4 regions of the Pseudoalteromonas aquimarina genome follow, and region 2 is predicted to be linked to each of the others. Evidence: predicted binding sites of a transcription regulator. Region 2 holds the regulator's gene; each other region holds the start of a gene.

Region 1 (7,404 bases), on a different contig from region 2:
CAAATTTTGTTTTCTCAATAGGAGTTGAAACAGCCTCAGTTAGCACTTCTGTTTCAGTAATTTCAGATGATGTTAATGTTTGCTCTTCAACAATTACAGGCTGGGATTGCTCAAAGGCACGTGTAGTTACATTAGTCATCTCTAAGTTAACTGACGTTTGTACTTCTTCTTTTGAATCTTGAGTTTCAATAGCAAGCTCTTGGTTCTCTACAAATTCAACTTCTGTGTTAACAGCATCCTTAGTGGCAAGTGAAACGATTTCTGGCGCTTCAACAACTTCAGCTAATTGTTCGTAGGCAGTTTGTTTATTTACTATGTCTGCTTGTGCAATTGGGGCGGCAGATTCAGATTCTGGCAGTTCGTATGAAGCAGATTGACTTACTTGCGAAGAAACGGTTTCTTTCAATTCGGTTTTATTATTTGCACTATCTAAAACGGTATTGCTCGAAACTTGTTCATTTTTAGTTAAAGGTTTTGATGCTTCGACTTTTTTAGTTTCAACAGGTTTTGCATCGAGTACCATCACATGTTGATTCTCAAGCGGGGTTGTCTTGATAGGCTCAGCTTGAGTCATTGCAATTACTTTTGAAGCAGTGAAAATACTTGGGATCACAAGTACAGCAGCTAAAGCTGCAAGCCACTGATTACCATAACGCGGTGCACAACTATGTTGACCAACTGCACGGTGAATACGTGACTTCAGATCACCGCCAGTAGCAGCCATGGCAAGTTCTGGAATGTTTTGTCTCAGTACTTCGGCTTCAGTAAGCGCGCGTGCGTAGTGTAAGTGATTACCACAATGATGTAGCGCAATATCATCACAACAATATTCACGTTCAATACGAATTTGTTTTGAGATCCATTTTACTGCGGGGTGGAAAAATAATACTAATTCGACAAACGTTTGAATCAAATTTACCAAGTAGTCGTAGCGCTTAATATGAGCAAGCTCATGTGCCATTAACATTTCTAGTTGGGCAATAGTAAGTCCACTCGCTAAATTCGCGGGTAAAAGTACGACAGGTTTAATCCAACCAATAGCCATAGGAACTTGTGCTGTTAATGAAATAACTAAGCGCGAGCGTTTAGCAACAGATAGTTGCAGCTTAAGTTGATTAAAGATCTGTTCCAGTTTGTCTGAAGGCTGCACGATGTTAGTTGTAGTCAATTTATGAACTTGCAACATTTGCCAGCCAAGTCGCACACTTAGCAAGGCAACACCACACATCCAAGCGACAGCAATCAGCGGTGTGAAATCGGATAGGTACAATTGACCTATGACATCAGCTTGAGTTGCAACGGAAATCACGCTTGAACTTGCAAGGGCGGGAGCTGCTAAACTTGTCTGCTCTGGTTGTGATATAAGCAAGAAGGTAATTGTAGGGGCAATAACGCACAGTGTTAAACTTAATAACGAAACTAAATAACGAAGCTCGCTGTGTTTATTGCTTGTGAGTTTTTTAACACACAAAAGAATGCCAGCAATTGCTAAACCTTGCCATAAAAAGTGTAAAAGAGTTAGAGAAATAGAATGCAGAAGGTCACTTTCTAATAATGAGGGCAATATATCCATAGTGTTTGCTTACTTATTATTTTTTTCAAGAGAGTCTAAAAGAGTACGAATTTCACTGATTTCTTCTGAACTTGCTTTGTCGCCAAGTGCGCGCATAACAAGATCAAAACGTGAACCACCAAATGCTTTATTGACAATATCAGACAGCAAAGAAGATTGTGTTTGCTCCACAGAGTTAGCTGCAGAATAAACATGAGCTCGGGTTGATTCATCACGGGTGACAAGCCCTTTTTCATGCATAATTTGCAGCATTTTTAGAACAGTGGTGTAACCAATTTTTTGCGTTTCACTGATATGTTCATGTAACGTTCGTACCGTAGCAGGCTGAATACGCCAAAGCACATTTAAAATATTTAGCTCAGCACTGGTAGGTACGCGTTTATTTTTATTCATAATTACGTCACTTTTCGTAGATTAATCTTTACTCTAAGTGATTGAGTTAATTTGTCAACAAATTAACTCGTGCATATTTTGTTTGTAACGTCGAGACAGGTTGAGATTAGCCCCATTTTTAAGCGTTACAATATAGTCACCGTTGTCAGTTGGGCGTATTTCGCGAATAGCTTGCTTCTTAATAATTGCAGAGCGGTGAATTCGTATAAACCCGTAAGGCAATAGCTGTTGTTCCATTGAAGACAATGTTTGACGATGAAGAATAGTGCGTTCGTTTTCACTTAAATGCAGTTCAACGTAGTTGCCAGCACCGCCAACCCATGAAATTTCATCAGGTGTTAAAAATTTAATGCGACCAGCGTCTTTTAGAACAATTTGACGATCATCTGGCTTATTTGGGGTAAGCTTTTGCATTAATGAACTCACAAGGTCAAACTGCTTTTTCTCAGGGGAAAGCAAGCGAGCTAATTTATCAAATGTTTTGCCAAGACGAGAACTCGCAATAGGCTCCAATATAAAATCAAATAAATCAAACTCAAATGCCTTAGCGGCATCAATTCGATTATTAGATAACAGTACTATTTCAGTTGAACTTGCCAACGATTGTAATGTAATCCAATCGTTTTCTTTGATTAGCTCATTTTGAATAAAGAGTACTTTGGCGCTTGTTTCTTTACAGGCTTTTATTAAATTCGTAAAACAAGATTCAACATTACTTAATGCAAAAAGCGAGTTATCAATTTGTTTTGAGATAATGTCTTTGAATGCTGGGTCGTTATGACCAATTACCAGATTAAATCTATCCATTTTATCCACCTAATTACGATGCCTTTCGTATTTAATATTACGAAACTTATCGTAATAGTCAATGGTTAATTGTAAATGCTTATAAATGAATAGTTTTTTGGAGTTTTTAGAAGGAAGGAGCAAACTTAGTTGCTCCTTTGAATTGACTAGTTTTTAAGTTGGTTTAACGCATTTTCGCCCCAACCAGTTAACTGATTATTTTTAAAAACAAGCGGTGTACATTCGTCCTTAGTGGTTTTTCCATCAGAATGAATTGAGTTTGTTGCGTAATAAAGTACACGAAATTCAGTATCGCCTTGTTTAACTAATTCAGAAAAACTTGGTGTTCCCAATTTATTTATTACTTGTTGGTACTCTTTACCAAGTTCCATATTTGCGATTGCTTTACGATTGTTCTCATGGGTTCTTTCCCAGCTAGAAGTATGGCTGGTTTTGCCATCTCCACCAACAGCGACAACGCAACCTGTTAGTAATGGAAGAGTAAGTGCTGATGCTAAAACTAAGTATTTCATAAAAATCCTTGAATAAATTTCAAATATTATAATTTTCATTTCTAAAGCAGAAACGGTGCCATAAATTATTGTCATATTTATCAATAGTTTGATTTTTAATTATGTGATGTGTTTAGTGTTTAAAGCTAAATGTTAGGGATTTTGACTAAAAATATAGGCTTGCTGAAAGTTATTTAAATAGTTCATAATAGAACTGTATATATAAACAGTGTTTTTATTTTGAAAAAATTTATACATATCGATATGGATTGTTTTTATGCCGCTGTTGAAATGCGTGACAATCCCGATTTAAGAGATAAGCCCATCGCTATAGGTGGTAAACACCGAAGAGGGGTGTTGGCTACTGCAAATTATATTGCGCGCCAGTATGGTGTTCGTTCTGCTATGTCTAACTATAAAGCATTGCAATTGTGCCCAGACTTACTGATTGTGCCAGGTCGAATGTCGGTTTATAAAGAAGTTTCATGCCAAGTGCGCGAGATTTTTGCTAAATACACGGATTTAATAGAGCCACTGTCATTAGATGAGGCTTATCTTGATGTAACAGATTGCAAACTTCATTCTGGTAGCGCAACGTTAATTGCCAATGCTATTCGAGACGAAATTTATCAAACAACGGGGTTAACAGCCTCTGCTGGAATTGCGCCAATTAAGTTCGTAGCTAAAATCGCCAGTGATGAAAATAAACCTAACGGTTATTGCTTAATTCCACCTCACCGCGTAAATACATTTCTGAAGTCGCTCAACCTCAAAAAAATTCCAGGGGTAGGAAAAGTGACTCTGGAGAAATTAAATGCATCTGGCTTATTTGTTGGGGAAGACGTGCTTAATTTGGGATTAAACCAAATGCAGGTTAAGTTTGGCAATTGGGGGGCTGAGCTTTTTAAAAAGTGTAATGGGGAAGTGATTGGCAGTATTAATATGTCTCGAATTAGAAAATCACTTTCAGTTGAACATACTTATGAATACGACAAAACATCTCTTGAGCAGTGTTTGCAAGAACTGCCAAAACTTCGTGCTGAGCTTAATAAGCGACTTGAGGCTAAAGGTTTGATAAATAAAGTATCTAAGTTGTCAGTTAAAGTTAAATTTAATGATTTTGTGAGCACCACAGCTGATTATAGTTGTAATCAATTAGACGACGGAATTTTTGCTAGCTTAATTGAAAAAGCCTACCAGCGCGGGGCAAATAAAGGAGTGAGATTATTGGGTATAGGCGTTGGCATTGCTGATAGTCAATGTGCTCATGAGCAGCTTGCTATGTTTGAAACTTGAATTTTATAAATTTAACCCCATATTTAAGCCATCTTTTCTAAACTAACGCGATATTAAACAGCGTTATAATTCGTTCAGTAAGGTTTAAAAATGACTTCACCTAAGGCGCTTCAAGCGACATCTATTTCAGATTTACCTCAATACGTTGATGGCTTAATTATTATCTCGCCAGACTTATCTCTTTTACCAGATGAATTTAAAGAAAGTGTTTTAAAGACGGCTCAGTACGACAGACGTATTGGGCAAAAATCACTTTTATTGGTAAATGATGAAGCGCCTGGTAAGCGTCTAATTTTAGCGCCAACAGGTCCATTAAACCGTGACTATGATGATGTGCGTCGTTATTTTGATGCAGCAAAACAAGGGATTTTAGAAGCAAAACAAGCCGGCTCAACAAACCCCGCGATTCTAGTGCTTGGCAATCATGATGCGCGCTATCAGCAAGCAATAACTGTATCTTATTTAGGTGCCTGCCAAGCATTATGGCAACCACTTGAAGCACGAGAATTTCATGGTGCTGAAATTGAACCAATTCAGTCAATTACTATGATTGGTGAGTTTGATAGTCATTATGCTCATGCCATTGCAATGGGTCAGTATGCTGCTCGCGATCTATGTGGTACAGAGCCAGAGCGTATGGCTCCGCCTAGATTTGCTGAGTATTGTGAAGCCTTATTTGAAAATACCTCGGTTTCGGTAGAGGTGATTTCAGATACACAATTTATAGATAAGAATTACCCGATGCTTAGCACCGTTGCGCGTGCTTCATATGCGGTTGAACGCCACCATCCAAGAGTAATTAAACTTGAATATGTACCGCAAGGTGATATTGAAAGAACACTTTTATTTGTAGGTAAAGGCCTTGTATATGATACCGGTGGTGCTGACTTAAAAGTAGGTGGCGCAATGGCTGGTATGAGTCGAGATAAAGGTGGTGCAGCATCTGTTGCGGGCTTTATGAAAAGTCTAGCAGAACATCAACCTAAAGGCGTTAAAGTAATCGCGTACTTAGCTGTTGTTCGTAATTCAATCGGTTCTGACTGTTTTGTACCAGATGAAATTATAACTAGCCGTGAAGGTGTACGCGTACGTATTGGTAACACCGATGCTGAAGGTCGTTTAGCAATGGGTGATTTGCTAAGTGAAATTAAAGATGTTGCAAAAGGTGAAGTGAATCCGGTTGTATTTACTGTTGCAACACTAACAGGTCACGCCGCACGCGCTATGGGGCCTTATACTGCGCTGGTTGAAAATGGTGCATCAAGAGCACTTAACTTATCGCATAACATCGCAGCGCAAGGTGATTTATGGGCAGATGGCTCAGAAGTTTCGCGTGAGCGCCGTGAAGACTACAGCTTTATCGCACCTAAAACATTAGCAGATGATGTACTTTCAAGTAACAATGCACCATCAGCAATTACTGCACGTGGCCACCAGTTCCCAATGGCATTTTTAGCTGTGGCTTCTGGTTTAGATAAACACGGTGCAAGCTCAGAATTACCTATTCCATATATACATGTGGACATTGCTGGAAGTGGCGTTGAAGGTGGCGATTGGCAACATGGTAAACCAACCGCTGCATCACTAGCGAGTATTTATGCGACATTCTGTGCTTAATTAAATTAGAAGCGCAATAAAAAAGGCCAAATTCAGTTTGGCCTTTTTTGTTTAATCCAATTTAAAGCGATTTACAACCGAACTCATTTCTTCACTGCTTGCAATTAATTCACTACTTGCAGCGTTGAGTTGATGGGTGTTATTTAATGATTCATCGGCCATACCCGCTAATTCGTTTATGCGCATATTAGCTTCACTTGCTGCTTGGCTTTGTTCATCTGTGGCGCGAGCAATTTGACTGTTCATTTCTGAAATAACATTCATTAGTTCATCAATTTGATTGAGTACTTCATCTGCCTGACTTGCTTGAGTCACCGTTTCTTTTGATGTTGATTGTGAAGCTGTTACCGCGGAAACCGCTTCTTGAGCACCGTGTTGCAGTTTTTGAATCATCTGTTGAATTTCTTCTGTGCTTTGCCCAGTTCGACTTGCAAGTGTTCTCACCTCATCTGCTACAACAGCAAAACCACGTCCTTGCTCACCGGCGCGAGCAGCTTCAATTGCAGCATTTAACGCCAGTAAATTAGTTTGTTCCGCAATTCCTCTAATAACATCAAGCACGGCACCAATGTTGTCACTTTCAGCGGCCAGTGATGCTACTACTTCACTTACATGGTCTATGTTATTTGAGAGTGATTCAATCTGACCAATTGTTTGAGTTACAACATCTTTACCGGCCTGGGTGTTTTCTCGAGCTTGATTTGCAGCTTGTTCCGCTGCGTTCGCATTATCGCTTACTTCTCTTATTTGTGCGGTCATTTGTTCCATAGCAGTAGCAACTTGTGTGGTATTGTCTGACTGCATTTGGATATATTCTTGGCTGTTATCGCTCGTTTGTGCCACCATATTTGCTTGGTGTAACACTTGTTGTGATGCATTAGCGACTTGCTTCAGGGAATCCCTCATTTTATCTGAGAACTCATTAAAGTATGCTGATAAACGGGCGATTTCATCGTTACCATCGGTTGAGAGTTTACGCGTTAAATCACCTTCACCTTGCGCTACATCTTTCATTAACTTGGTAGCTTGGATAGTTGGAGCGATGATGCTTTTGCCAATAAAATAAGCTAATGCGCCAACAAGTAAAATGATAACGATAGTTTGTATTAACAATTTGGTTGCTTGCTCGGCAAAAAGTTCATCGAGATTATCCAAGTAAATGCCTGAACCAATGATCCATCCCCAAGGTTTAAACCCTTTTACATATGATATTTTATCAACAGGATC
Region 2 (7,404 bases):
AAATTAAGCATGGCAATATGTCTATCACTGCCGATTATTTAGAAGCACATAAGCGCACCGAGCTTGGTGATAATCAACAATTACTGATCGCAAGTGGAAAGCCCGTTAAATTCTCTGCCAAGCAAGAAGATGGCTCTACGATAGTTGCAAGTGCAGAAAACATTACATACGATGTGGCTAAATCATTGTTTACCATGTCTGGTGGTGCCAAGTTCCAACAAAATGGCGACATGATGTCAGCAGATACCATCATTTACGATCGCGCAAATGAAACAGTGACATCTAAAAAGTCAGAAAACTCAAATAACCAAGTAAAAACCATCATTAATACGCAAAATAAACAAGGCGAAAAATGAGCACATTAATTGCCGAAAAGCTGGCAAAAAGTTACAAATCACGTCAAGTTGTTAAAAATGTTGGTTTAGAAGTTAAAGCCGGCAGTATCGTAGGTTTGCTTGGCCCAAATGGCGCAGGTAAAACAACCACGTTTTACATGATTGTCGGTTTAGTGCCGAGTGACAGAGGCACTATTCGTATTGATGATAATGACATTACATTACAACCAATGCATAGTCGTGCCCGTTTAGGAATTGGTTATTTACCACAAGAATCTTCGATTTTTAGAAAGCTTACGGTATACCAAAACATCATGGCGATCCTCGAAACTCGAAAAGATCTTAATCGTGTTCAGCGCGAAGAAGCGCTCGATGATTTGCTCGAAGAATTTAATATTGGTCATATTCGAGATTCGCAAGGTATGGCTCTTTCTGGTGGTGAGCGTCGCCGAGTAGAAATCGCTCGCGCATTAGCCGCAAATCCGAAATTTATCCTGTTAGATGAACCTTTTGCTGGTGTTGATCCTATTTCAGTGATAGATATAAAGAAAATAATTGAGCATTTAAAAAATCGCGGAATTGGTGTTTTAATCACTGACCATAATGTGCGCGAAACCCTTGATGTATGTGAGAAAGCCTATATTGTTTCTCACGGTGAATTGATAGCATCAGGTACTGCAGAAGAGGTTTTAAACAACCAAAAAGTTCGCGATGTATACCTAGGTGAACAATTCAGACTATAGTAATAATGAGTGTACTTTTTTACTGGAGTTGAATTGTTAACCAACAGCTTGAGAAATAAAGAAGGATTAGAATAATTACATGAAGCAATCGCTACAGCTTCGCCTTGGGCAGCAACTAACAATGACACCCCAATTGCAGCAGGCAATTCGCCTATTGCAGTTGAGTACGTTAGATTTGCAGCAAGAAATTCAAGAAGCCCTTGATGCCAATCCTTTACTTGAAGAAGACATTGATTTCAGTGATGACAATCAAAACAATGAAAGCACTGAAACCAGCAAAGATGATTCATCTTCTCACGATGAATATGACACGCCTGTAAGCCAATCAGAAATTGAATCTAGCGACGCCTTAAATAATGAAAATCTCTCTGATGATTTAGCTATGGACGTGTCGTGGGATGATTATATTAGTGCAGCACCAGTATCGGTTAGCAATGCACCCGCCCCTGAAAATGACACGGTTTACCAAGGCTCTACCAGCGAATCTTTGCAAGATTACTTAATGTGGCAATTACGTTTAACGCCGTTTAGCGACACCGACGAAATGATTGCAACAACCATTGTTGAAGCGGTTGATGATTCTGGTTATTTAACGCAAAGTGCCGAAGAAATTTTAGAAGCGGTGCAAAAATCAGAAGATCAGGAACAAATTGAACTTGATGAAGTTGAAGCTGTACTAAAACGCATTCAACTCTTTGATCCTGTTGGTATTGCTGCACGTTCACTACAAGAATGTTTATTGATCCAGCTCAACCAGTATGACAAAAATACCCCTTGGCTAAGCGAAACAAAAAGCGTAATCTCAAACCATATGGAACTTTTGGGGTTAAGAGACTATCGTACCATAATGAAGAAGGCCAAACTCAAAGAACCTGAGTTAAAAGAAGTCTTAACATTAATACATAGCCTTAATCCAAAGCCAGCTGAAAGCATCATTCATGAAGAGCCTGAGTATGTTGTTCCTGATGTTTCAGTGAAAAAGATTAAAGGCCGTTGGCGTGTTGAGTTAAACAACGACAGTATGCCGAAAATTCGTGTAAACGAGCAGTATGCATCACTTACCCGCTCTATGAAGTCAGGCAGTGATAGCCAGTTTATACGCAACCATTTGCAAGAGGCTAAATGGTTTATTAAAAGCTTAGAAAGCCGCAATGACACTTTATTAAAAGTAGCCAATTGCATTGTTGAACAACAACAGGCATTCTTTGAATATGGCGATGAAGCAATGAAACCGATGGTTTTAAATGATGTCGCCGAAATGGTTGAAATGCATGAATCGACTATCTCGCGTGTTACAACGCAAAAATACATGCATACACCACGTGGCATTTACGAATTAAAATACTTTTTCTCTAGCCACGTTAGCACGGAAAATGGGGGTGAGTGCTCATCTACCGCGATTCGAGCACTGATCAAAAAGTTAGTAGCAGCGGAAAATCCTGCCAAGCCATTAAGCGATAGCAAGATAACCGATCTACTAGCAGAACAAGGAATTAAAGTGGCGCGACGCACAATTGCAAAATATCGTGAGTCGCTATCCATACCACCGTCTAATCAGCGCAAGAGCCTGATTTAGACCATTTAGAAGGAAAATGCTTATGCAATTAAACTTAACAGGTCGTCACGTAGAAATTACTGATTCTTTAAGAGACTATGTCACTAACAAATTTGCAAAACTAGAGAGGCATTTTGATCACATTAATAACGTGCACGTTATTCTAGATATTGAAAAATTATCACAAAAAGCAGAAGCAACAATGCATGTTAATGGTGGCGAACTCTTCGCATCAACCGCACATGAAGATATGTATGCAGCAATTGATGGCCTAGTTGATAAACTTGACCGTCAAGTAATTAAACACAAAGAGAAGTTATCTCGCCACTAAAATGAAACTTACAGATATTATTGCTGAGGACTGCGCTAAAACCGCGGTCCTTTTTAATAGCAAAAAACGACTATTTGAATTTATAAGTGATCTTGCGCATCAACAAGCACCTGACATCACTTCTCAAGAATTTTTAGATGCCTTATTACAGCGTGAAAAGCTTGGTAGTACAGGTATTGGTAAAGGCCTCGCCATTCCCCATGGCCGCATTGATGGCTTACAAGATACCATCGGTTTTTTAATTGTAAATCAATCTCCTATCCCATTTGATGCAATTGATGACAAAGACGTCGATATTTTCGTTGTACTGCTCATACCAGAGCAAAAGTGCCAACAACATTTGCAGACTTTAGCCACTATCGCTGATAAACTAAAAGACAAGCAATTTTGCCGTCAGCTACGTCATGCTGAGAATAATCATCAGCTATATCAAATCATTAGTAGTGAAGCGAGTAACTAAAGTTAGGAGACTTAAGTGCAGCTTATTTTAATCAGTGGTCGCTCAGGGTCAGGAAAAACTGTCGCACTTAGGGTGCTTGAAGATCTTGGCTACTATGTTGTTGATAATATTCCGGTTAATTTACTGCCATCGTTAATTCGCTCAGTCTCCGACAAATACGACAAAATTGCCGTCAGTGTTGATGCTCGTAATATGACAAAAGAGCCAGAGGAAATTGAAGAGGTATTAGACTACCTGCCTGGCTTTGCTACGCCAACACTCTTTTATCTCGACAGTGATGATAACACTCTGATTAGACGTTTCTCTGAAACACGTCGCTTACACCCGCTTTCGCTAAACAATATCTCTCTTGAAGAAGCAATTGAAGCCGAGAAGAAGCTGCTTGACCCGATTGCATCTAAGGCCGATATTTTTATTGATACAACTGATTTAAGTGTTCATCAATTAGCTGATAGCATTCGTGAAAAGGTACTTGGTAAAAAATCAAATCAGCTGATTATTACCTTTGAATCTTTTGGTTATAAACACGGCATACCTAAACATGCTGACTATGTTTTTGATGCACGATTCTTACCGAACCCGCATTGGGAGCCACACTTAAAACCGCTAACAGGGCTTGATCAGCCAGTAATCGATTTTCTTGCTAATCAACCCGTTGTACATAAGTTTGCTTGGCAAATACAAACATTTATTGAAACTTGGTTGCCCCATTTAGAACGTAACAATCGCAGTTATTTAACGGTTGCAATTGGTTGTACTGGTGGACAACATCGCTCAGTGTATTTGGCTCAAACCCTTGCAGAAAGCTTCGCCAAGCATCATAAAAATGTAAAAGCGCATCATAGAGAACAAACCAAGTCATCGTAAGGGAAGAGCATGGCCATCGAAAAACACTTTTTGATAGAAAATAAGCTTGGCTTACATGCTCGCGCTGCAACCCAGTTGGCTAAACTTGCCATGGCATTTGATGCCAAGATAAGCCTAACTCAAGGTGAGAAAACGGCGGATGCCGATAGTGTTTTAGGATTGATGTTATTAGAAAGTTCCCAAGGGAAAGAAGTGTTAGTTCGCTGTGATGGTCCAGACCAAGATCAAGCGTTACTCGCCATTGGTGATTTAATTCAAGCTAAGTTTAACGAAGACGAATAAACTGCTAACTTAACTAAAACTTTTATCTGCAATAATGCTACAATAAGTTAAAATCAAGTTAACTCTATAAATCAAAGAGTTGCAACCATTCACTCCAACCATCAACAAATAATAGGGTGAACATGCCAGAAGCACTAGAACAGGATTATTCACAAACACAACTACATGAGGTCACAAAAGCCCTAAGTAGCGGCATGTTTGTGCACGTTCGCCGCATGTTAGCACATATGCCACCCTGTGATATTGCCTTGCTTTTGGAGTCATCGCCGCATAAAAGTCGTACCGTTCTTTGGCAGCTTGTAGATCCTGATTTACAGGGCGAAACCTTAGAAGAACTTTCAGAAGATGTACGTAACGGCATCATCGCGCAAATGGATCCTGCTCTTGTTGCTGCTGCAACAGAGGAAATGGACGACGATGATTTTGCAGAAGTACTGCGTAGCTTACCTGATACTGTCTACCAAGAAGTATTGGGCTCAATGGATAAAACCGACCAAGAACGTGCAACAGTAGTTCTCTCGTATGAAGAGGAAACTGCCGGTGCACTAATGAGCACCGATACCATAACCATTCGCCCTGATGTAACACTAGATGTTGTTTTGCGTTATTTGCGTTTAAAGGGGGAGCTGCCTGAAGGTACCGATGAACTTTACGTTGTTGATAAAGAAAATAAGTTTTTAGGTGATATACAACTAGCCACGCTTCTGACTAAAAATCCTAGTCTTACAGTGCGCGAAGTGATGGATAACGAATCTGAGGCCATCCCAGTGAGTATGGGTGAGTCTGAAGTTGCACAGCTATTCGAACGTCATAATTGGATTTCTGCACCGGTTGTCGATGCAGACAGCCAATTGCTTGGTCGTATCACTATCGATGACATTGTTGATGTTATTCGTGAAGAAGCCGAGCACAGCATGATGAGCATGGCCGGTCTTGATGATGAAGAAGATACCTTTGCACCTGTTGTTAAAAGTACAAAGCGACGCTCGGTTTGGCTTGGTGTTAATTTAATTACTGCCATTTTGGCTGCATTTGTCGCCGGGTTGTTTGAATCTACGCTTGGTATTTTGCCTATTTTAGCGGTTCTTAATGGTATCGTACCTTCAATGGGCGGTATTGCAGGCAGTCAAACCCTGACGCTCGTTATTCGTGGTATTGCTGTTGGCCACATTAATGATGCCAACCAACGCTGGCTAATAGGTAAAGAGATTGCCATAGGCATGCTTAATGGTGTGATTTGGGCCTTGCTGATTGCATCCGTCGTGGCACTTTGGCAATGGAACTTCACGCTTGGTTTAGTGATCGCCTTTGCGATGTTTATGAACTTATTCGCTGCTGGCTGCGCTGGCGTAACTATCCCGCTGCTCCTTAAAAAGCTGGACATTGATCCTGCCCTTGCTGGAGGGGTTATCTTAACGACTGTGACGGATGTTGTTGGTATTTTTGCCTTCCTTGGCACAGCAACCTACTTCCTTTTACCGTGATATAAGCATTATTGCTTATATCACCTTATTTCTACTTCTTTGGTAGCAGGGTGTATTCACCAACAAATTCTGCCACAAGCTGCTCACCATCAAAGATACTAACTGGTACTTTATAAATAGCCTTTTCACCTTGCTCAAGAGACGTTAAATCACCACTGCATTTTTGTAAATCAACATTACCGCGTGGATCTTGCTTTAACGGCTTCAAATACTTAATACTTGCATCTGAAAGCACAATTGCTGCATCTACACCAATTTCTTTTAAATGAAGGTATGTAGCGCCCCAACCCGTTAAGGTTGCCAAGCTATAAATTGAGCCCGCAAACATTGTACCGTGAAGGTTTTGGTTAGCACTAAATTCAGCTGTAGTTGTAAACTGCCAATCGGTATAACTCTCAACCTTAATGCCCATAGCATCACTGATTGGAATATCTTCACGCCACGTATTTTGCAACACTTTGGTCCATTCTGGACGGCGAAACCAACCAGGGCATGAAGGACATACTTTAACCATTTTCCAGTGCTGAATATCACCATACATTAAATGTGCTTTTTCAATCACCACATAACCATGCCGTTTGTAAAAATCAACAGCGCGGTCTCTGGCAAACAGAAGTAGCTCTTTGGCACCTTGCTGCCATGCAATTTTTTCTAGTTCATGTAATAAACGACTGCCGAGGTGATGCCCACGATGATCTTTATTGACCGCCATATAGCGCACTTGTGCTTGCTCACCTGTATTCCAATGCAAACGCGCTACGCCGAGAACTTGTCCTTGCTCATTTTTAATAAAACGATGTTCAGCTTCTTGCTCAAATTCATCTTGCTCAGAGCCTCTCGGCTGCTGCCAAGGTGCACGTAATACTTGCCATCTAAGTTGATAATAATCCTGCCAATCTTGACTGCTCTGGGGTGTCGTTACTTGTAACATGGCGACTCCTTATTATTTTAATTGGCAACAGATTAACCTAAAACCGGAGAATATAAAATCATTCCATGGTAAACACTTTGGTATTAATCTAAGCTTGTTAGTGCATAGACATTACAAGAGCTTACCTTGATAAATACCGAATTTGTAAACCATTCAAATGAATTAGGAAACCTAGTTTGTTTACAGAAAACAGCTATTGGCACATGCACCATAAGGCAACTCAATAACCTTCGCTGGTTATTAATAAACAACACCTTACAATCTATATGTAATTTAGATCACCCTGAAAGCTTTTTGTTGCCCCATTTACAACAACTTGCAAATTTATGGCAACAACTAGATAAGCCAAATAAAGTATTAGAAGTAGGGCTTGGTGGTGGTGTTATTCGTAACTATTTGCAGGTTAAATATCCTCT
Region 3 (7,404 bases), 220 kb from region 2:
AACCCTGTCACAAGCAATCAATATAATGCAGCAGCTCGCAACAAAAGGGGAATTAGACCAGACTCTACTCGACTTTTTTATTGCCGAAGAAATCCCCGAACACTATGCAAAAAACCATCTAAAAGCGGAGCAATTAAATTAAAAAAGGGAGCAACTGCTCCCTAAATGATGACTGACGCTATAACTAATGTTTACCTACATTAGATTGATGATTTTTTAGTTTCCACTTTAAACACATCGTAATTTGCTAGTGCTGGAATACGTGCTTGTAGCTCATCTTCTTGCATTGCAAGTGCTTTGAAATCGAAACACATTTTATCTGCCTTTTGCTCAATGTTTTTAGCTTGCAGCTCTACTTTTTCTTCGATTTGCTCGCCCATACGCTCCATGCGCTGCTCGAAGTCACTCATATTACCACCCGAGCTAAGCATTTCGCTGCCAAGGGTAATTAGTAAGCTGCCGATGGATTCCATCATCATTTCTTCCATCGCTTGTTCCATTTTTTCGTCAAATTTATTGTCGAATGTGTCGCCAATGTTATCAAAGCGACCTTGGTCCATTACAAAAGTGCCACCATCATAAAATGCGTGCTGAATCTCTTCACCGATTTCCGACATAATCTCTTCCATCGCGCTCATATTTTCAAGGCCAAACGCGTTACCCACTTCGCTCAGTGCAACACCTGCAAGTGCAACACCTTCCATTGCGATTTCGGCAACTTGAGGTACTTGACCGCGTACATCTTCCGAATAGCGCGCCAATAGCGTTTGGTCACTAGCTGATAAAGACTGCGATTCACCATTAATTTTTAAATTACCATCTTGGTCAATTGCTACTACACCTGATGGTGCTTCAATATTGAGCGTATCTGGGGTAATCGAAAGTTTATTATTAAACTTTAAATTACAGCTATCAGATGAAAAGTTGATGTTGTTATCGTGGTCATCTTGGTGTGCCATTGCACTTGCTGAAAGACCCATACATGCTGCTACTGCTGTTGTGATAAGTAATTTTTTCATAATGATTCCCGTATCTGTCGCGTTTTAATTTTTTCTCTAAGTGTTATAGCTTTATCAAACTCAGTGCCAAAATTACAAAAACGATAAAAATCAAACAGATAAATAATAATTAATATAAATCACAGCATGGAAACAAAAATCAAAAACCAATAAATGGTTTTTTTAACCACCAGATTCGTTTTTTTGACCAATCAAAATTTTTACACATTACTTGCGCTAACTGCAATATGGGTTTTTACTGATTATGAGCGCGTTAAAATGCAATGTTGAGGGTGATCATGAAAGACAATTACCAAGACATCAATAATCAAGAGCCGCTGAATTCAGAACTGGAAAACAGCGAAGATACCCAACATAAACGTGAAGTAAAAAAACGTTTAGAAGATATTTTAGAACAAAAGCGACTGCGTAAATCCATCGGCATGGATGATACGCATAACTATTGGGATGAGCTTTAAACCTGATCGTTTAGCTTATCCATTAAATCGCCAAGCAATGCCTTTAACTGCTTTGCTTTTTCAAGGTCTAGCCCTACTTTATCAACTAATTGAGAAGGCAAACACGAAAGTGATTGCTGTAGTGAATGCCCCTGTTGCGTTAAATAAATACGCACCTTACGCTCATCCCACTCATCGCGCCGACGTTCTATTAAATCACTTTGTTCCATGCGTTTTAAAATTGGCGTTAGCGTGTTGTTATTTAAAATAGCTTGCTGACCTATCTCACCTACTGTCACTCCATCTTGCTGCCACAAAATAAGTAAAATCACGTACTGTGGATAGGTCAACTTATGTCTATCCAACTCAGGCTGATATAGCCGCGTCACCAAGCGTGATGCAGCATAAATCGGAAAACAAAGTTGGTTTTCTAATAATTGGTCAGCATTACTTGCCATGGCTACTGCGCCAATGCTTGTTCAATGTATTTTTCTAGCGCTTCTGGTTTTGTAGTTGGTGCAAAACGCTTTAACGGCTTACCATCACGGCCAATCAGAAATTTAGTGAAATTCCATTTAATTTTATTGCCCAAAATGCCTGTTAACTCATTGCGTAAGTATTTATAAAGCGGATGACTATTTTCACCATTTACATCGATCTTTTCAGTCATCGTAAAATCAACGCCATAATTAATTAAACACTCGCCTTGAATTTGTTCTGCGCTACCTGGCTCTTGTTGTCCAAATTGATTACAGGGGCAGCCAATAATAACTAAGCCTTGATCTGCATATTTTTTGTGAAGTGCTTGCAGCCCTTCATATTGCGGCGTTAAACCACATTTACTGGCAGTATTAACCACTAATACAGCTTTGCCTTGATAGTCTGAAAAATCGATTTTTTGCCCTTGCAGGCTATTAATACTTAATTGATAAAACGGTGTCATGGTCATTCTCCTCTATTGTCAGCAAATATATCGCGCACGATATAATCGCGCAATAATAGTTCAAAAATTGAAGTATTAATTTTGATTAAACTCTGCAATTAAAAAATCGATGAGTAAGCGAACTCGCAGCGGCATTAGATCGCGATTTGGGTAAACTAACCACGAGGCGTTATCCGCTACTTGATAGGGCGCTAGTAAACTAACCAACCGCCCGTTTGCCACATACTCTTCGACAATATCCTGAGCAAGATGCGCAATACCCAGCCCCGACAAGCACGCTTGAAGTAGCGCCTCACCATTGTTACTGCGCCATCGACCAGAAATTTTGTATTCTTTGATGGTGCCATCAACTTTAAAGCGCCAGCGATTAGTTACCGCATACAAACAATTATGCTCTATAAGCTGCTCTGGATGTGTCGGTGCGTCAAACTTTGCTAGGTATTCAGGAGAAGCAACTAAAGTCATAACTCGCGTGGTTAAAGGACGAGCGATTAAATTGGAATCTGCCATACGGCCAAAGCGAATCGCTAAATCAACACCTTCTGCAATTAAGTCTACATTGCGGTTATTAAAGTCCATCACCATAGATACCTGAGTATAACGCTGACAAAACTGTGCTAATTTAGGCGCAACTTGTTTTGCCGCAAAATCGCCAGCACACGACACACGAATTGTACCTTTTGGTTCTTGCTGTTCACCTTGCAGTGCTAAGTTAGCCTCTTCCATCGCAGATTGGATGGAATGAAGTGATGCTGCATATTGTTGCCCAGCTTCCGTTAAATTCAGTGAACGGGTGGTACGCTTTAACAGTGCAACCCCCAAACGTGACTCTAACTGAGCAACACTGCGACTGACGTGAGAAGTTGAAACATCTAAAATTTTTGCCGCACGGGTAAAGCTACCACTTTCAACAACCGCTAAGAATTCGTTAAAACCTTGCCAATCCATACCCTCTCCACAACAAAAATAAAGACACTAACACACTTATTATTGCACATATGCAAAAGTTATTTGCCAATTAGGGGGATTATCCCTGTGCAGTTACACGCTAAACTGGCTTTAATTACCGTACCTAATTGAGGCAATATCATGGAATTTAGTTTTGTAAATCCAACTAAAATTATTTTTGGCCAGGGCCAAATCGCGACAATTCAACAGGAAATCCCAACATCTGCAAAAGTGATGATCATTTATGGTGGTGGCAGCATTAAACAAAATGGCATTTATCAGCAAGTAGTAGATGCGCTAAGCGAACATCAGGTGTTTGAATTTTCTGGTATTGAGCCAAATCCAAGCTATGAAACCGCAATGCGCGCTGTTGCACAAATTAAAGAACATAACGTTGATTATTTACTTGCTGTGGGTGGTGGCTCTGTAATTGATGGCACTAAGTTTATTGCTGCGGCAGCAAAATTTGAAGGCGAGCCATGGGATATTCTGGCAAAAGCAGCAGAGGTATCAGACGCTTTACCTATCGGTGTGGTACTTACATTGCCGGCAACAGGTTCAGAGTCAAATAGCTACTCGGTTATCTCGAAACTCGACACTAACGACAAACTGCCGTTCTTTAGCGAAAAAGTACAACCTAAATTTGCTGTGCTAGATGCGCAAGTAACAAAAACACTACCAGAAAGGCAACTAGCTAACGGTATTGTTGATGCGTTTGTGCATGTAATGGAGCAATATCTCACGTTTGACCACGGTGCCAAAGTACAAGATCGTTTCGCTGAAGGTTTATTGCATACACTCATTGAAGAAGGTCCGCGCGTGTTTGCTGAACCTGAAAATATGGAAGTTCGCGAAAACTTAATGTGGTCTGCAACCATGGCATTAAACGGCCTGATTGGTGCCGGTGTACCACAAGATTGGTCGACTCATATGTTAGGCCATGAAATTACTGCGCTTTATGGTTTAGATCATGCACAAACATTGGCTATTGTGTTGCCACGTATGATGCATGCAATGCGCCAGCAAAAAGAAGCTAAATTACTGCAATATGCTGAACGTATTTGGGGTATTTCAGAGCAAGATAATGACACAACCATTAATCTTGCAATCGAAAAAACCGAGGCATTTTTCCACTCAGTAAAGATGCCAACTCGCTTTAGCGATTACCAATTAGGCGAAGAAATTGTGGATGCGATTGTTGAGCAACTTGAACGACATGGCATGACTGCTCTAGGTGAAAACCAACAAGTCACTCTCGATATTAGCCGTGATGTACTTAAGGCATCACTCTAAAGACACGACAAGCTCTAACTGAAAACCCAGTTAGAGCTTTAATAAAAAGAACACAGCTAAACTTACAACCGTAGTGATGTATAAATTCTTAAAGCGATATGCCAGCAACACCGCCACACAGGCAGCGACTAAATAGGGATTATTAAATGAAATTGCCAGCTTGCCTTCTTGCACAAACACAATCGGCACCCAAATTGCGGTTAATACACAAGGTGCACTAAAGCTTAAAAAGCGTTGCATTTTCGGGCCGATGCTAAAAGGTAGACGTTTAGATAAAAATAAAAAGCGCGTTGTAAAAGTAACGCATGCCATCAGCAAAATAATTTCTATCATTTTTCACCTCGCTTGCTTTCAAGCACATAACCTACACTCATACCAAGCAAGGCTGCAAAAATCAGCCCTAATTCAAAATGCCACAACTTAAAAACCACAATGCTAATTGCCGAAGTTAAACATGCTAATAAGGTTGGCCAATTAGTAATGCTCGGTATCACTAAAGCAATAAAAATGGATGCTATAGCAAAATCTAAACCCAGCTGAGTTAAGTCAGGCAGCATCGCGCCTGCAACAACGCCAATCAAAGTCCAAATATTCCACGCAATATAAAAACTACCACCAGCAACTAACGCATATACTAAGCGAATTTTGCCTTGATAGGCGCGCCTGTGATGCGAAAACGCAAACAGCTCATCAGTTAATAAAAAACCTAAGCTTAATCGCCATTTTAGCGGTTTATCTATCAGCTTATGACGCACACTTAAACCATACAAAAAATGACGTGCGCTTATAATAAAGGTGGTAACTAAAATGGTGATAAGTGACGCATTGCCAACAATCAACTCAATTGCCACTAACTGCGCTGAGCCTGCAAAAACTAACAGCGACATTAACTGTGCTTCTAATGGGCTGAACCCAGATTGCACGGCGAGTGAGCCACATAAAATCCCCCATGGAATGACCGCAAGATTGAGCGGTAACATGTCCCAAAAACCTTTAGCGATAGCTGTTTTCATACACTTACGGCCTTACAATATAGTTTAGGCGTTAACCCCATATTCTTTTTAAAATAACGGTGAAAATGACTTTGATCGTAAAAACCAACCGCCAATGCAACCTCATTAATAGCAAGCCCAGAGCGTAACATTTGCTTTGCCCGATTGACACGAAATTGCGTTTGATAAACATGAGGGGTCATGCCCGTTTCGGCTTTAAATTGTCGAATAAAATGAAATGGGCTCATATTGGCAATCGCCGCAAGCTCCGTAAGACCAATATTTTCGAAATAATAATCTCGCAAGTAATCAAGCGCGGTGGCTAATTGTGGTTTCCGCGATGTTGCACGCAAGCAAAATGAACGCTTATTGTGGCGAGTTATTAAATTAATCAGTAACTGATAAAGCGCTGACTGTTTGGCTAATGTACTTTTTTCGCTTGTGAGTAAGTCAAAGGTAAATGCCATTTGCTTTGCTAACATTGGGTCGAATACCACCGCCTTCTCAAAATAAGGGGCACCTAGTTTCGTTTCGCCAATGCCATCAGTCAAGCCTTCAAATAATTCAGGCGTTGGGTACATAGCACGGTAACCCCAACCTTGTTCAGTAGCCGTTTGGCCATTATGCACTTGGTCGGCGTTAACTAAAATAATGCTGCTTGTTGGCGCCACGTGGTTGGCACCACTTCTAAAAAAACGCTGGGCGCCGTTTTCAATTAATCCAATGGTGTAACCTTCATGACTATGGCGAGCAAAGTTTTGCTGCTTATATTGAGCATGCAGTACTTCTAAGCCATTTAGTTCATGATGATATTGAAAAACCGTCTTTTCCATTGGTGCCGCTTATTATGAATCTGCTCTATGTTTTCAAAGGTGCTTTAGCACCTCAAAGGACGTAACTAAAAGCCCAGTATAGCTAACTACATTTTTAAAAATTGTACAAAATTGCTCGATAGCATTTTTATTGGTGTTTAACGTATTTACTTACCGAATCTATCTGATTTATGGCAACATATCTTTATTCTTATGTAAGTTATTGAAGAATATTGTCAGGGGGCGATATGCAAAAAACACAAGTATGGGATGGATTTATCCGCTTTTTCCATTGGAGTATGGTCGCACTGATCGCACTACTTTATTACTCGGCTGAAAATAGCCTTATGGAATTACATTTTGTAGCGGGTTTTAGTTTGCTTTCGTTATTAGCAACACGTCTTATTTGGGGCTTTATTGGTAGTGATACGGCAAAATTATCTGCATTAATTCACTCACCTAAAAACACGTTAGCAGCCATCAAAGGTGCACCCCAAGAAACCCCTGGCCATAATGCGGCCGGCAGTTATATGGTAATCGCGTTTCTCATTCTATTAGTAACACAAGCAGTCACAGGGCTGATGACCACCGACGACATTATGTATGACGGCCCTTTAGTCGCAATGGTTAGCGGTGATTTATCGTCTCTTGCTGGCAGCTTGCATCATCAAATATTCGACTGGATATTAATTGCTATTGCGCTACATATTACAGCGATTGTGGTGTATAAACTGAAAGGTAAAGCGCTCGTTCCGCCGATGATCACAGGCAAAACAACAGAAAGTTACAAACAAAATGCCAAAATGAAGAGTGGATGGGTAGGTTTTGCGATTTTTTGTGTGTTATTAACCGCTCTACTGACGACTTGGGGTGCTGAGTCAGTTAAAACATTACTAAGCTAACTGTTAACATTAACAGGTATAGAGTTGCATTAAAAAGGTCAGCACTTGCTGACCTTTT
Region 4 (7,404 bases), on a different contig from region 2:
TTTCAAGTACAGTAACGAGATCACAGACACACACTTCGTTATGTTCTAAAATTAACGCCATAATTCTGAGGCGTGTTTGCTCACTGAGCGCTTTGTGAAATTGTGCAACAGCCATAAATTCGCTTAGCCATATATACGCATAAGCAAATATTAAAAGATGATAGATAAAAATCAAGAAAATAAACGGTTATTTTTTGGCTTAGATTTTAGCCAAGAAAACAAAGCGCACATATTCAATTGGTTATCACACCAAGTTGATGATAAACGTAAGTCTGTGTTGCAAAGCAACTTACATTTAACCCTAGCATTTTTACCAAATGTGTCGCCTGCAAATGAATTGCTACTTATTGAATATGCAAAAAGCCTAACATTTTCCTCATTTAAATTACGCTTTGCAGAGACGGGCTATTGGCCAAATACGGGGATTTTCTTTTTAAAGCCATGCGAATTAGTCACACCGCTGAATGTGCTTGCAACCTCACTGCGCACTGAGGGAGAGCGTTTGGGTATTTATCAAAATCCGTTTGATTTTCATCCCCATGTAACGCTTAAAAGAAATTGCAAACAGCAACCTGAAATAAAAAAGGCTATAACGCCCTTCGAAGTAGAATTTAAAGAGTTTAAGTTATTTCACTCAACACGGGTAAATAACCAGTTACGTTACCTACCCATGAAAAGCTTTAAACTAACGTGCTGAATTAAGAAAGCTGACGTTTAAAATCTTTAATGACGTTATTTAACGTGTTGATGATTTTTACATGACTAAATGCAAGCTCTTCAAACTTTAAAAGTGTTTCATCTGTTACTTTTGTCAGTTTTGCTTCTTCATCGTTAGTGAGTTCTAATTGACTAAAAATCTCAAAAAAAGCCAATGATTGGTTGCTTTGAATTTTTTGAGTCTGCTCGGTAAAGTGCCCCATTTTTTGTTGAAGATCATCCAATTCAAAGGCTATTTTCTTAAAATAAAGCTGCTTTACATACTCTTGATTAAGGGTATTAATTTGATGATTAGCACACTCAATATAGGCTGCTACCACATCTAAAATTTGACCTTTGCGAACCTCATCTTCAGGCATATTTTTTATCAAAATACAGATATTATTGTCTTTGAAGAAGTATCTGCGCCCAGCATTGATGATGCGGTCATCACGTTGCATTACCAATTTAAAGAGATCTTCTTCCATACCGCTGGCACGTGCTGAAGGACTGTCCCAATAGCTGATTTTGGTGTTTTCACTGTATGCAACAGAAGCCGTTAGCTCTAAGCTCTGTAAATAAGAAAAGATCTGCAGTAAAAATTCATCATAATTAGTACATGATAAGCACGCTTGAATAGCTCTTGCGGTGTTACCCCACATAAATGAATCAGACATAGCTGAAAACACCGCTGTGTTGGCATTTTGTTCTGCTATTTTAAGGGCATCGAACTCTTGCTGGTTGGCTAACGCTTTTTTAATTTTAATCATTAACAGTGGCGGAATAAACGTACGTTTATCAATCCAATCTGCGGCACCTGCATCAAAAGCAGCCATTTTTACCTCAAGCTCTTCAGAGGCACTTAAAAAAATAATTATCGGGGGATTGGTTTGTTTTTTAACGTACTTAATTAACTCAACACCATTACCATCAGGAAAGTAATAATCTAATACAATGACACTAAAATCCGATTGTTCACATAATGATTTCGCCTGCTCTAAGCTATACGCTTGTGATACTTGGTATTCTTCTGTGAGACTTGAAGCAACGAGGTCATTTAAACAGACATCATCTTCGGCGATTAATAAGTTAATTTTCATAATCTAAGCACGTTTTTAACTACAACTTTAAGCATAGGATAATATCACAAATTAAAAAGCCCAATAGCAATAAGCATTGGGCTTTTAAAGAACTTTGTAACTTAACGTTACGCTTTTAATTTACGACTTAGATATTGCCTCTTACAGTCACAAATTCAGGGTATGCATCTACACCACAATCATGTTGGTCCATACCGTTAATTTCTTCTTCTTCGCCAACACGAATACCCATGGTTTTCTTAAGTACTGCCCAAACAATATAAGAGCTAACAAAAACAAAGCCAAAGATAACAAGTGCACCAATAAGTTGATTAACAAAGGTTGCATCGCTATTGGAAAACGGCACTAACATAAGACCTAAGAAACCACACACACCGTGTACAGAAATTGCACCAACTGGGTCGTCAATTTTCGCCTTATCAAGTGCTACAATGCTAAATACAACTAAGCTACCACCTAAAGCACCGCCTAATACCGCAAGTAATGGGCTTGGTGATGCAGGCTCTGCTGTGATTACCACAAGACCTGCTAATGCACCGTTTAACACCATGGTTAAATCAGCCTTGCGCCATAACACTTTACAAAGTAGTAAAGCGGCAATTGCACCAGCTGCAGCTGCTGCGTTGGTATTCAGTAAAATTTGGCTTACTGCAGTTGCATTTTCTTTGTCTGAAAGTAGTAATTGAGAACCACCGTTAAAACCAAACCAACCCATCCACAAAATAAACGTACCAAGCGTTGCTAATGGCAAGTTAGAGCCTGGAATTGGATAGATCTCACCGTTTTTGCCGTATTTACCTTTACGTGCACCTAAAAGTAATACACCTGCAAGCGCAGCTGCTGCACCCGCCATATGTACGATGCCTGAACCTGCAAAATCAACAAAACCCATCGCAGATAAGAAACCACCACCCCATGTCCAGTAGCCTTCAAGTGGATAAATAAAGCCTGTTAAAACAACACAAAATACTAAGAAAGACCATAACTTCATGCGCTCAGCAACAGCACCAGAGACAATTGACATTGCCGTTGCAACAAACACTACTTGGAAGAAGAAGTCTGATTGTAATGAGTGATTTGCATCCGAAGCTTCAGTACCAATTAGTGCACCTAGTGAAGGTAAAAAACCGCCTTCAGCGTTGTCCACATACATAATGTTGTAGCCAACAATTAAATATACGGTACATGCAATTGCATAAAGTGCCACGTTTTTCGTTAAGATTTCAGTGGTGTTTTTAGAGCGAACTAAACCAGCCTCTAACATGGCAAAACCTGCTGCCATCCACATTACTAATACGCCCGACATTAAAAAGTAAAAAGTATCGAGTGCAAATTTCAATTCAACTACTGTATTTTCCATGACATTCCCCTTAAATTGCTGCTTCGTCTAGTTCGCCCGTACGAATACGAACAATTTGTTCTAGGTCGTATACAAAAATTTTGCCATCACCAATTTTACCGGTTTGTGCCACGTTGCTAATTGCTTCAATAACACGGTCTACATTGTCACTTTGTGTTGCAATTTCCACTTTGATCTTTGGAATAAAATCAACTTGGTATTCTGCACCACGATATAATTCAGTATGCCCACGTTGACGGCCAAAACCTTTAACATCAACTACTGTCATGCCCTCAATGCCAAGATCTGACATTGCCTCTCTCACATCATCAAGCTTAAATGGCTTAATAATCGCACTGATCATTTTCATAAGATGTACCTGTTGTCGTTTTTTTAATTTGTACAAGTTAAATCCAACCTTTGTGCCAATAATATTTTTTTATCTAATTCATAAGGTTAAGTAATTTACAATGTGTTACAAGAAAGTTAACGCACCACAAGGGTGCATAAACATTGGCTTTATGAACGTTTTGGTGCAAAAAGAGAAATATTGAAAACTTGCTTTAGTAGCCGTTTTTGACACAATATGAACCAACGGAGTTGGTATATAACCCTGAACTTTACCAACTCAATGGAATTAAAAATCAATAACAAAGGATATATAAGCACATGGCTTATTGGGTTATCCAAGCGCTTATCGCGGTCATTCTGCTAGTTGGTGGTTTGTCAGATATTGACACTGACAAAGACATGCATGGCATAGCGAACATACTTGCTTATACAGGTGTGAGAATCTGCATTTTTTTTATCATCACTCACTTTTTAATTCGAGCCCCTCTACAATTCCTGCGTGAAAAAGACACAGGAATATTAAAAAGATTATTATGTGGTTTCGTACTTGTTTTAATTGGTAGCATTATTGGCACCAATGTACGTGAAGTAAGTCGCAATTATTTTGTGCCAATTCATAACGAAATCGCTTACTACCAAGCTAACCCTGATAAAGATCCGCTAAATCAACCCATAGAAGAAAAAGAAGAAACTGAAGACACTCAAAGCAAAGAGCAACCTGATGCCGATACATCTGCTAAAGCTGAATTTAAAAAAGGCTTTAAAGAGGGTTTTGATCAAGCACACATCAATGCACGAAAAGAGCTCGATAAAATTCATCAGGGCGACCAAGAAGCGATTGACCGCGCTTATTCAAAGCGATTTAAATCTCAGCTTGGCTTCTTTTCTCTATGGTTACTTTTTTATTTCCCACTCTCTGCATTGAAACGTGGTTTTCAAGTTAAAAACCAACTAAAACAAAGCCAAATTGCCTTATTAATGAGTCAGCTTAATCCGCATTTTCTGTTTAATTCACTTAACAGTATTCGTGGCATGATTTTCGAAGATAAGCAACTCGCCAAAGAGCTGATAGATAAACTTAATGAGCTGTTTCGCTACAATTTAACTGCAAATAAACATCCCACTGTAAAATTAAAAGAAGAACTGCGTATTTGTGAGTTTTACCTCGATATTGAGCATATCCGCTTGGAAGAACGTTTGTTAATTGAAATGCACGTAGATGAAACCTGCTTAAACATTAAAGTGCCTACCATGGGCATTCTAACCTTGATAGAAAACTCTATTAAACATGGTATTGCACCAAGGCAAGAGCAAAGCTTGTTGGTTGTTGATATTTCAAAGCATAAAAACCAATTAGTGGTTACCGTAAGCAACCCCACTTACACCGGTAACTACAAAGTAGAAAGTACAGGTACTGGCCAAGAAAACCTGATTAAACGCTTACAGCTAATGTACAACGAAAACGCTTCACTAAACGCCGCGTTAAAAGACGATAAATACGTTGCGTGTTTAACGTTACCACTTTAATAAAAGGTCCTAATACGGTTATGAATTTCAGTTATATTCGAAATACCAGCCCTAATTATTGGCGTTATCAAGGGCCTATTTTAGTTATTTCATTCTTAGTAAGTTATTTAGGTATCTGGGGTGTGTTTCACGAGCCTGATGCTGAATCAATGCCAATTATTCAACTTGGTTTAGTTGGCGCGTTGATACTCACCACATATCAATTAATCATGATCTTTGCAGTATTTCATATTGTGCTGCGCGGTATTTATAAGCATTACAAAAACTTTGCAACAACCAAGTGGAAGTCGTTTTTACTCATTTTGGCGAGCTCTACTGTGACCGCTTTGGTGATTATTGCTTTAGACTTTTTACCAATTTTAGTCTCGCTTACACCCTACTCTTTAGAAGAGTATGTGAATAGCATTATGCACCTAGACACTTTAGGTGAATCGCTAGTTGCTTATGTAATTTACAATGTTGTTTTTATTGTTGTTTGGGCTTACTTTTATGTTTTTGCCGCCGGCATTTCTAACTACAAACAACTTGCTCTGTTGTTAAAGAAACAAAAACTGCAAATTTTAACTAATCGCGTTAATCCGGAGTTTTTGTTTGATACCATGGAAGCGATTAAGCAACAAATTGATATTGATGAAGAAAAGGCGGCAGAGCTGGTTACTAAGGCGTCTGATTTGTTTCGTTACAACTTAATGTCCAGTAAAGCTGCTGATGCAAAACTAAATGATGAAGTCACCAGTTTAGTTAATTACCTTGATTTATTAAAAGAGCAAAAACGTGCGCCCGTAAGCCATAATATAAAACTTCATGACGAAGCGGTTGGACCAAATGTGCCAAGCATGTCATTAATTTTTATCTGTTCGTTTTTACTCAATACCGCGCGCCAACGTGATGGTGAGCTCAGTATTGTTGGATTTATTAAACACAATAAATATCGATTAGAAATAGCCCACCAAAGTCATGGTAAATTCTTTTTAGATACAGAACATTACGATAATGTAAAAAGCCGCTTAGAGCATATGTATGCGCAAGAAGCGAGCATGGTAATGGTGAAAAAAGGTAAACATAGAAAAGTGATTATTGAGTTGCCGATTGATTGGCAACAGCAACTCGAAAAAACAGCGTAACCACTCATCTTACTTTTTTGCCGTTTATCATTTTAATTGGCGAGATAATTATAAAATCGATAGACTCAAAATAGTCTGTCAAAAAAGAGACTTTCTTTTTATATGTTTGAAAAAAATGCGGAAGCACCATTAAATCCACACTTCTTGTTTAATAGCATGAATGCTATCCGCTATATGATTTTCGAAAATCAAGATTTAGCGAGCGACTTACTAGGCAAATTAGCCGAGCTAATTCGTTATCAACTGAATGATGGTGTAACAAATACAAGCTTTAGCGATGATTTAACACAGCTTGAACATTTGCTTGAGCTCGAAGCGCTGCGCTTAGAAGAAAGGTTTACCCTGACAAAACATTTATGCAAACTGGTAAGCCCTCACCCATTGCCTTGCTCAGTACTTTTACCCTTAGTTGAGTATGTGTTTATCAAAAAAGATATTTACAGCGTTAGTCACAACGAACTCATTATCACAACAAAAGAAGTTGGCAGCGCTGTTGTTTTTACACTTAACTTAACACAATCACCCAGAATCAAGTCAGGCGATTTACCGCTAGATAACCTAATTACCCAATTAGGCATGGGCAATATTTGCAGTGCAACACAAACATGTGATGCAAACACTTACACGATGGAGTTAACTTTTAACAATGAGTATTAGAATAATAATTGTTGATGACGAACGTCTTGCACGCAGTGAATTAAAGCGCCTGCTGTCAAAGCACAGCCAAATTGAAATTGTTGATGAAGCCAAAAATGCTGAAGAAGCAAGTGAAAAGATTGCAGAGCATAAACCAGACGCTATCTTCCTAGACATTCACATGCCTGGCGCTACGGGTTTAGAGTTAGCCGAATCTCTTGGTGATGATGTAAACATTATTTTCTGTACTGCGTATGACCAATTTGCTGTTGAAGCATTTTCGTTAAATGCCATGGATTACTTAGTAAAACCTGTAAACCCAGCGCGATTAGCCGAAAGCATTGAAAAACTCGAAAAGCGTATTGAACAAAATGCATCCAACACGGGTTTACCTGATGACCATAAATTAATGGTAAAATATGGCGAAACCATGCGCATTATCGAACTTCGTGAAATTATTCGTTTTGAGTCAATTGGTAACCATGCAGCAATTTACACACCACATGGTAAAGCATACCTACACAGCTCATTAAACAAAATTGAAGCTAAATTAGACGAAAGACATTACTTTAGAGCAAGCCGTTCAGATATTATTCGACTTGACGCTATCGAAAGCATGGAACAAGCTATT

The links. The regulator sigma-54, encoded in region 2, starts transcription at its own class of promoters, with help from an activator protein. The targets are predictions, from matches to a motif close to GTTGGCACGNNNNTNGNNT.
Region 1: AAEU29_RS15770 (DUF3192 domain-containing protein) is a predicted target of sigma-54. The motif match lies at 3,330-3,348, and genes of this name have one in related genera.
Region 3: AAEU29_RS14685 (DUF2884 family protein) is a predicted target of sigma-54. The motif match lies at 1,072-1,090, and genes of this name have one in related genera.
Region 4: AAEU29_RS15985 (P-II family nitrogen regulator) is a predicted target of sigma-54. The motif match lies at 3,547-3,565, and genes of this name have one in related genera.

What each region holds. Positions count from the first base shown of each region.
Region 1 covers NZ_JBMMUG010000006.1:128,051-135,454, reverse strand. The annotation lists gene AAEU29_RS15785 (M56 family metallopeptidase) at 1-1,573, opposite strand, end outside; gene AAEU29_RS15780 (BlaI/MecI/CopY family transcriptional regulator) at 1,583-1,966, opposite strand; gene AAEU29_RS15775 (LytR/AlgR family response regulator transcription factor) at 2,021-2,773, opposite strand; gene AAEU29_RS15770 (DUF3192 domain-containing protein) at 2,920-3,285, opposite strand; gene dinB (DNA polymerase IV) at 3,505-4,560, shown strand; gene AAEU29_RS15760 (M17 family metallopeptidase) at 4,651-6,177, shown strand; gene AAEU29_RS15755 (methyl-accepting chemotaxis protein) at 6,229-7,404, opposite strand, start outside.
Region 2 covers NZ_JBMMUG010000005.1:102,180-109,583, forward strand. The annotation lists gene lptA (lipopolysaccharide transport periplasmic protein LptA) at 1-356, shown strand, start outside; gene lptB (LPS export ABC transporter ATP-binding protein) at 353-1,078, shown strand; gene AAEU29_RS13690 (RNA polymerase factor sigma-54) at 1,158-2,654, shown strand; gene hpf (ribosome hibernation promoting factor) at 2,677-2,964, shown strand; gene ptsN (PTS IIA-like nitrogen regulatory protein PtsN) at 2,966-3,424, shown strand; gene rapZ (RNase adapter RapZ) at 3,440-4,291, shown strand; gene AAEU29_RS13710 (HPr family phosphocarrier protein) at 4,301-4,573, shown strand; gene mgtE (magnesium transporter) at 4,696-6,057, shown strand; gene AAEU29_RS13720 (bifunctional GNAT family N-acetyltransferase/hotdog fold thioesterase) at 6,089-6,988, opposite strand; gene AAEU29_RS13725 (polyamine aminopropyltransferase) at 7,115-7,404, shown strand, end outside.
Region 3 covers NZ_JBMMUG010000005.1:321,006-328,409, forward strand. The annotation lists gene AAEU29_RS14680 (HD domain-containing phosphohydrolase) at 1-142, shown strand, start outside; gene AAEU29_RS14685 (DUF2884 family protein) at 201-1,019, opposite strand; gene AAEU29_RS14690 (PA3496 family putative envelope integrity protein) at 1,298-1,477, shown strand; gene AAEU29_RS14695 (MarR family winged helix-turn-helix transcriptional regulator) at 1,474-1,914, opposite strand; gene AAEU29_RS14700 (glutathione peroxidase) at 1,917-2,399, opposite strand; gene AAEU29_RS14705 (LysR family transcriptional regulator) at 2,475-3,347, opposite strand; gene AAEU29_RS14710 (iron-containing alcohol dehydrogenase) at 3,486-4,640, shown strand; gene AAEU29_RS14715 (AzlD domain-containing protein) at 4,671-4,973, opposite strand; gene AAEU29_RS14720 (AzlC family ABC transporter permease) at 4,970-5,653, opposite strand; gene AAEU29_RS14725 (AraC family ligand binding domain-containing protein) at 5,650-6,465, opposite strand; gene AAEU29_RS14730 (cytochrome b/b6 domain-containing protein) at 6,693-7,346, shown strand.
Region 4 covers NZ_JBMMUG010000006.1:175,229-182,632, forward strand. The annotation lists gene AAEU29_RS15965 (ArsR/SmtB family transcription factor) at 1-115, opposite strand, end outside; gene thpR (RNA 2',3'-cyclic phosphodiesterase) at 158-697, shown strand; gene AAEU29_RS15975 (response regulator) at 699-1,796, opposite strand; gene AAEU29_RS15980 (ammonium transporter) at 1,924-3,156, opposite strand; gene AAEU29_RS15985 (P-II family nitrogen regulator) at 3,167-3,505, opposite strand; gene AAEU29_RS15990 (sensor histidine kinase) at 3,805-5,013, shown strand; gene AAEU29_RS15995 (histidine kinase) at 5,034-6,137, shown strand; gene AAEU29_RS16000 (histidine kinase) at 6,240-6,794, shown strand; gene AAEU29_RS16005 (LytR/AlgR family response regulator transcription factor) at 6,784-7,404, shown strand, end outside.